One region of the Micromonospora sp. RTBAU3-60 genome, then DNA from elsewhere that is predicted to be linked to it. Evidence: riboswitches for the same ligand, from Rfam matches in the RefSeq annotation. Region 1 holds a riboswitch; the other holds the start of a gene.
What was found. A riboswitch is a leader RNA that binds a small molecule or an ion and turns the genes downstream of it on or off. The one in region 1 is predicted to bind thiamine pyrophosphate.
Positions count from the first base shown of each region.

Region 2: another riboswitch for thiamine pyrophosphate. It lies ahead of ACY34I_RS25140 (ECF transporter S component); the one in region 1 lies ahead of thiE (thiamine phosphate synthase).

Region 1 is NZ_JBUEGB010000006.1:63,018-66,947, forward strand. Features, by position in the region: gene thiO (glycine oxidase ThiO) at 1-666, opposite strand, end outside; gene thiE (thiamine phosphate synthase) at 660-1,286, opposite strand; TPP riboswitch at 1,281-1,389, opposite strand; gene ACY34I_RS08135 (hypothetical protein) at 1,646-2,047, shown strand; gene ACY34I_RS08140 (aldo/keto reductase) at 2,160-3,122, opposite strand; gene ACY34I_RS08145 (nucleotidyltransferase domain-containing protein) at 3,246-3,930, opposite strand, start outside.
Region 2 is NZ_JBUEGB010000029.1:65,796-69,725, reverse strand. Features, by position in the region: gene ACY34I_RS25155 (sugar isomerase domain-containing protein) at 1-450, opposite strand, end outside; gene ACY34I_RS25150 (AAC(3) family N-acetyltransferase) at 447-1,259, opposite strand; gene ACY34I_RS25145 (alpha/beta fold hydrolase) at 1,256-2,080, opposite strand; TPP riboswitch at 2,168-2,274, shown strand; gene ACY34I_RS25140 (ECF transporter S component) at 2,348-2,935, shown strand; gene ACY34I_RS25135 (ABC transporter ATP-binding protein) at 3,045-3,930, shown strand, end outside.

The sequences.
Region 1 (3,930 bases):
CACCGGCCGCACCGGCAGCCCGGTGAGCGCAGCCGCGCCGCAGCCGGCGGCGACCACGGTGACCCGGGCGTCCACGTCGGAGAGTCGGGCGACCGGGGCGGGGTGCAGCGCGGCGCCGGCCCGTTCGGCTGCCGCCCACAGCGCGGGCACCAGCCGGCGCGGGTCGACCTGATGGTCGCCGGGCGCGACCGCGCCGCCGCGCACCCGGGGGGCCAGCGCCGGCTCCCGGTCCCGCAGCGCCGAGGGGCGCAGTTGCGTGATCGGCAGGCCCAGCCCCTGCTGGTACGCCCAGAGCCGGCGCGCCTCGGCCAGGTCGTCGGCGGTCAGCCCGACCACCAGCGTACCGTCGGTGCGGTACCCGACGTCGGCGCCGGCGGCCTCGGCGAGCTCGGCGGCGAAGGCCGGCCAGCGGGCGGCGGAGTCGGCGAGCAGCGCGGTCAGCTCGTGCTCCCCGAAGTACGCCTCGGCCACCGGCGACAGCATCCCGGCCGCCACGTGCGAGGCCCCGGAGCCCGGTGCCGGATCGTGGACGACCACCCGCAGCCCGCGCTGCGCGCACCGCCACGCGATCGACAGCCCGACCGGTCCCGCCCCCACGACGGCGACGTCCACAAGCGAGGGTCCCCGGTTGACGCCGCCGGTAGCGGAGGATCCCCTGCTCAACACGCCAGCGCCCCGAGCAGCTCGGCCGTCGCCCGAGCGGGATCGGCCGCCCCCGACAGCGCCCCGACCACCGCCACCCCGTACGCCCCGGCGGCGCGCAGCGTCGGCGCGCTCGCGGCGGTCACCCCGCCGATGGCGATCACCGGCACGTCCACTGCCTCGGCGACCGCGCGTACGCCGGCGGGGCCGATCGGGTCGGGCAGCCCGGCCTTAGTGGTGGTGGCGTGGCAGGGGCCCAGGCCCAGGTAGCTGGCCCCGGCGGCGACGGCCGCCGCGGCGGTCCCCGGTTCCCGCGCGGTGGCGCCGAGCACGGCGGCCGAGCCGAGCACCTGGCGGGCGGCTGCCACGGGCAGGTCGTCCGCGCCGACGTGACCGCCGGCCGCGCCCACCGCGAGCGCCACGTGCAGCCGGTCGTTGACCAGACAGGTCGCGCCGTACGGCCGGCACAGCGCGACCACCCGGCGGGCCAGATCGTACGCCTCCCGGTCGGTGGCGTCGTCCGTCACCCGGACCTGGACGACCAGTTCGGCGCGGGCGACCGGCAGAGCGGCGCGCAGCACGGCGAGCGGGTCCCGCCCCGGCCGGGTGTCGGTGATGAGATGCAGACGTCCCAGGGACGACACGGCAACACTCCTCCCTGCGCCGGCATTACCCGGATCAGGTTCAACGGTCGGGGGCTGCAGCCCCCCTCTCAGCCCGGTGCACCGGGCTCCCGTGGGTCACTTGCGGCCTACCGTACGACGTCCGCCCGGATCCGCCAAGGGCGGGTGACACTTCCCACCAGCCGTCCCGGCTGAACGACAGGAACAACAGGTGATCGTCCACTCACGACACGCTGTCCGAATGCGCAGGACATCCCTCCCCACGTCAGGGGAGGCGATTCCCCCTCAAGCGGGAACATCAGCAGCCCCCGGGACTGTAAAAAAATATTCGGAACTCAAAGTTCTCGGTCTCGCGAAGGACAGAGTCTGTGCCAAGAACAGTGACGAAGCGTGCGGTTCAGGTCGCGGCGGCCCTGGCGGTCGGAGGAGCGACCATCGCGTTCAGCGCATCGCCGGCCCTTGCCGGTACGTACGTCGGCCCCGTTTACACCACTGACGACAACCCGGGCGGCAAGGCCCACTTCAATGACGTCGGCGAGTATTTCAACGCCTGCGACATCCAGTCCGACGGCAAGCGGGCGGTGGCCATCTTGCGGTGGACCTCTGGCGGGTACTCGCACTACCGAGAGGTGCAGGACGCGGACGGGGCGAACAACGGCTGTGTGCTCTACCCGTATGACATCGAGATCCCCGAGGGCACCTCGATCTCCCTGACCGCATGCCTGCGGGACGGCGCGAACGGAACCCCTGTGTTCTGTAGGACCGAATACGGAACTGCGTGACCGTACCGTTGCCTACGGCACTAGCTGATTAGGGCGGCACCGGCGGCCTGGCCCCAAGCAGCACCGCTGTCCCGGCACCGTCGATGCGGCGCCGGGACAGCGAGTGAGTGGGTCAGAGGATGGCGCCGAGGGCGGCCAGGTCCTCGTCGGTGGGCTGCCAGCTTCCCGCCTCGGCGTTGGCGCGTACCTGCTCGGGCGTGGTCGCGCCGGCGATCACCGAGGTCACCGCGGGGCGGGCGGCGAGCCCGCCGATGGCCACCTGGAGCATCGAGATCCCGCGCTCCGCGGCGTACGCCTCGATCGCCTCGATGGTGTCCCAGTCCGCCGCGGCCAGCCGCTCGGCGTACCGGCCGCCGCCGGAGAGCCGGCTGCCGGCGGGTGGGGTCTCGCCCCGGTGGTACTTGCCGGTGAGCAGGCCGTTGGCCAGCGGGAAGAACGGCAGCATGCCCAAGCCGAACCGCTCACACGCCGGGATGACCTCAGCCTCGACGGAGCGTTCCAGCAGGCTGTAGTGGTTCTGCGCGGAGATGAAGCGGGTGCGGCCCTGGGACGACGCGGTCCAGTCGGCGTCGGCGATCTGCCAGCCGGCGAAGTTCGAGTTGCCGAGGTAGCGGACCTTGCCGGCGCGGACCAGGTCGTCCAGCGCCGCGAGTGTCTCGTCGATCGGGGTGTCCGGGTCGGGTTCGTGCATCTGGTACAGGTCGATGTGGTCGGTGCCGAGCCGGCGCAGCGACGCCTCGACGGCGCGCGCGATGTAGCGGCGGGCGCCCCGGGCACCGAAGTCCGGTCCGTTCAGGCCGTGCATGTCCATGCCGAACTTGGTGGCGACCACCACGTCGTCGCGGTGGCCCTTGAGCGCCTGCCCGAGCAGTTCCTCGGAGCCGCCCTGCGGTTCGCCGTAGATGTCGGCGGTGTCGAAGAAGTTGATCCCGGCGTCGAGCGCGGCCTCGACCACCGCCCGGGTGCCGTCGAGGTCGAGCTTGCGGCCGAAGTTGTTGCAGCCGACGCCGACCACGGACACCACGAGCCCGGAGTCGCCCAGCCGGCGGTACGTCATCTCACTCACGAGATCCACCCTATGCCCAGGCGCGGACCAGCATCCGGGTGAGTCGTTCATGCCATCAAGTCCGTAGCGGCGCGGCATCCTCCTGCCACCGGTCCCGACACACCGGCATCGGTCCGCCGCCGCCCGGCCCGCTCAGCCGAGCACGTCGGCGACCAGCCGCCGCGCGGCCGCCAGGGTCCGTGCCAGCTCCTCCGGGGTACGACCGACCTCAGCGAGCAGCCCGTACGCCCGGGACACGAAGTCGGGCGGCGCATCGGGCAGCCGGCCGGCCGAGGCGATCATGCCCTTCTCGTTGATCAGCCACCGCCCGGCCCGGCCGTGCAGCGCCTGGACTAGCACCCCGACCGCCCGGAACAGGCAGCCCGCCACGTACGCACTGTCCCCGGCGGCGGCACCCTTGGCCGCCCCGTCGAACAGGAAACCCGCCTCCCACCCGCCGGCCACCAGGGCCTTCCCCAGCGCGGGCGGGTACGCCTGCGTCTCCGACCGCAGCGCGGTCAGCTCCCCGGTCGGGTCGCCGAGCACCCGGCCCAACGCCACCTCGCCTGCGTACGCGTGCGAGTAGAAGCCGAGCGGGTGCCCGGCCTGCACGCCCACCGTGTAGCGGCCGGCCCGGCAGTCCGCCCAGACGTCGTGCACCCGGTCGAGGTCGCGGTAGATCCAGTCCACGGCCACCCCGCCGACGCGCAGCCAGCCACCGCCGTCGACCCACGGCCCCCAGCCGCCCGGCGCGGTGAGCTGCACCTCGGCGTCGGCGACGGAGGCGGCGACGGCCCGCAGCCCGGCCACGTCGAGCCGGCCCCGGTAGTAGAGCCCC
Region 2 (3,930 bases), on a different contig from region 1:
GGCGGAGTGCGCCGCCGAGGTGATCGCGATCAGCGCGTGCCCGCGTTCCTTGACGATGGACGCGAACTCCACCATCGCACCGTTCACCCCGGAGTTCGAGGCGAGCACGAAGACGTCCTGCGGGCGGATCGGGGCCAGCTCGTAGAGGCGGTGCGCCACCTCGGGCTCGCGTTCCAGCTTCGGGCCGAGCACGTCGACCGGCTCACCGCCGTACAGGACCAGGTCACGCAGGGCGATCCGGTTGGTGGGGACCAGCCCGCCGGCCCGGCCGGCGATCTCCATGGCCAGGGCCTCCGAGTGCCCGGTGCCGAACGCGTGGACCACCCCGTCGGCGCGCAGCGACTCGGCGATCAGGTCGGCGGCCCGGGCCACCCCCTCCCGCTGACCGGCGGCCACCCGGCCGATCGTCTCGGTCACCACCGCCAGGTACGCCTCGGCGCTCACCGTCATGCTTCCTCCGTCCGTCGGTTCCGGGCCAGCCAGTCCACCGCGAAGTCGACCGCCACCCGCTGCCTCATCAACCGGCCCGTCCCGTCGCCGACCGGCCCGAGCCCCACCGCACCGGTGGCCTCCAGGTCGGCGCCGAGCCGGGCGAAGTCCCCCTCATCGAGGACGATGTCCTCCCACCACACCCACTCGCGGCCACCGTCGCCGGTCAGCACGGCCCCGCCGCAGCGCTGCCGGGGCGGCGCCGGCTGCCGGTACTCGGCCAGGTGCAGCGACGTGTTGCTGTCGTGGCCCACACCGAGCAGCAGGACGTCGCCGTCCAGGTCGTAGAGGCGGGCCAGCGGGGAGCGCTCGCCCAGCATGCCGGCCAGCGCGTGGCCCGCGACGATCAGGTCGGCGGCCGGCCCGAGCGCGGCGAACGAGACGTACGGGTGGTCGCTGCGCCGGGCGCCCGGCCAGGTGCGGACCAGCTCGGCGAGGGCACCCATGAACCGGCTCGGCGTCACCGCCGGATCGAAGCCGGGCAGCTCGGCCCGGATGACCGGCCACCAGTCCTCGGGCACCGGCGGGTTCGACCAGCCCGCGGGGTCGCTGTTGTCCGGCGTGTGGGTGGGCACCACGACCGTCCCGTCCGGACCGAGCACGTCGCGCAGGGCGAGCAGCACCGCCTCGGGCCCGCCGCAGAGGAAACCCAGCGGGCCCAGCGCCGCGTGCACCAGCACGGTCCCGCCGGGGCGTACGCCGAGGGCGCGGAACTGGGCGGCGAGCGACGCGCGGGTATGCGGCCGGGCCGGTGCGGCGCCGGCGATCATCGGCCCACCCGGGCGAGGATCGCCGCGGCCAGCGGGGCGGGCGCCTCGTCCGGGATCCAGTGCGTCACGCCGGGCAACTCGACGAACCGGTAGTCGCCGGTCACGTGCGCGGCGCAGGACTCGGCCGCCGTCCGGCCGATCGCTATGTCCCGGTCGCTCCACACGAAGGTGGTCGGCACGTCCACCGGCCCGACGGCCTTCAGGTCCGCCCCGGTCATAGCCCGGTACCAGTTCAACGCGGCGGTCAACGCGGCCGGCTCGCGCATCGGGTCGGCGTAGCGGGCCACCCGCGCGCGGTCGCCCACCCCGCCGAGCATCCGGCGCAGCGCGGTGGCGTCGAGCGCGAGCAGCACCCGCTCCGCCTTGCCCGGCTTGCGGAACAGCGCGATGTACGCGGAGCGGGCCTTCTGCCGCGGGTCGGTGGCGAGCGCGTGGGCCATCGCCGCCGGATGCGGCACCGACACCGCGGTCAGGGTGCGGACCCGCTCCGGGTGCACCGCCGCCAGACCCCAGGCCACGATCGCCCCCCAGTCGTGCCCGACCACGTGCGCGGCCTTGACGCCGAGCGCGTCGAGCACGCCGGCCGCGTCCGCCACCAGCTCCGGGATCCGGTACGCCTCGACCGCCGCCGGCCGGGCACCCGGCGAGTAGCCGCGCTGGTCTAGCGCGTACGTGCGCAGCCCGGCGGCGTGCAGCGCGGGCACCACCCCGTCCCACTCGCCGCCGTGCTGCGGGAAGCCGTGCAGCAGCAGGACCGGGACGCCGTCCTCGGGACCGCCGGTGCGTACCTCGAACGTCAGACCTCGCGCGTCGACCCGCATGATCGGCAGCGTACCCAGCGGGCCGGCGCCGCCCGCCCTGCTGGGCCGGCGGTGGGGGCCGGTGCTAGCGTCTGCCGGAGACAACTTCACATCCGACAGGGGAGCGCACAGCGCTGAGAGTGCGGGCCGGTGCCCGCAGACCCTCGAACCTGATCTGGGTAATGCCAGCGCAGGGAGTTCGGTCAACCTCCAGCCGCGCCGTCGTCCGGGCATCCGGACGCGGCGTGCGTCTTCTCCTGGTTCACCCTCGACGAACTGGGAGCAGCCATGAACCACACCACCAACCGGTGGCGGACCATCGACATCGTCATCGCCTCCGTGATCGCGGTCGCCTTCGGCGTGATCTTCTGGGCCTGGGGCCTGGTCTGGAGCGCCACCGACGCCGCCTTCGCCTTCTTCCCGCCGGCGCAGACCCTCATCTACGGCGTCTGGCTGGTGCCGGCCGTCCTCGGCGGCCTGGTCATCCGCAAGCCGGGCGCCTCGCTGTACTGCGAACTGGTGGCGGCGATCGTCTCCGCGCTGCTGGGCAGCCAGTGGGGCGGCATCGTCATCGTGCAGGGCCTGATGCAGGGCGTCGGCGCCGAGCTGGCCTTCGCCGCCCTGCGGTACCGCTCGTACCGGCTGCCGGCCGCGCTGCTGGCCGGCGCGCTGACCGGCCTGACCGCGGCGATCTTCGACTTCGTCTACTGGAACAAGACCTACGAGCTGGTCAGCTACCGGATCCCGTACGCGCTGCTGACGATCGTGAGCGCCACCGTGATCGCCGGCGCCGGCGGCTGGTTCCTCACCCGCGCGCTGGCCAACACCGGCGTCCTCGACCGCTTCCCCGCCGGCCGCGAACGCGCCGCCGTCTGACCGCCGGGACCAGCGGGTTGATCATGAGGTTGGCGGCGATGTGGATCTCTGAAACTGCCGCCAACCTCATGATCGACAGTGCGGGGTGGGCCGGGAAGGGGGTGCGGGTGTGAGCGCGGTGGTGTTGCGGGGGTTCGGGTGGCGGCACGCGGGGCGGAAGGGGTGGGCCGTCCGGGGGGTGGACCTGCGCGTCGAGGCCGGGGAGCGGGTGCTGCTGCTGGGGGCGTCCGGCGCGGGCAAGAGCACGCTGCTGGCGGCGCTCGCCGGGCTGCTGCCCGAGGACAGCGGCGAGCAGGAGGGCACCATCGAGATCGACGGGCTGGACCCGCGCAAGGCCCGGGAACGGGTCGGCGTCGTCTTCCAGGACCCGGAGACCCAGTTGGTGATGGCCCGCTGCGGCGACGACGTCGCGTTCGGGCTGGAGAACCGGGGCGTACCCGCCGAGGAGATCTGGCCCCGGGTCGACGAGGCGCTGCGCCGGGTCGGCTTCCCGTACCACCGGGACCGGCCCACCGCCGCGCTGTCCGGCGGTGAGCAGCAGCGCCTCGCCCTCGCCGGAGCGCTCGCCCCGCGGCCCGGGCTGCTGCTGCTCGACGAACCCACCGCCAACCTCGACCCGGCCGGCGCCGCGCTGATCCGGCGGGCCGTCGCGGACGCGCTCGACGCCGACACCACGCTGATCCTGGTGGAGCACCGGGTCGCCGAGGCGCTCCCGCTGGTCGACCGGGTGGTCGTGCTGGAGGCCGGCGGCGGGGTGCGGGCCGACGGGCCGCCCGATGCGGTGTTCGCCGCGCACGGCGACGCGCTCGCCGCCGCCGGGGTCTGGGTGCCAGGTCGCACCGTGCCGCCCCGGCCCGCCACCGCGCCGCCCGGCGACCGGTTGCTCACCGCCGACCGGCTCGGCCTGCCGCCCCGGCTAGCCGCCGTCGACCTCGAGGTACGCGCCGGCGAGGCGCTCGCCGTCCTCGGCCCGAACGGCGCCGGCAAGTCCACCC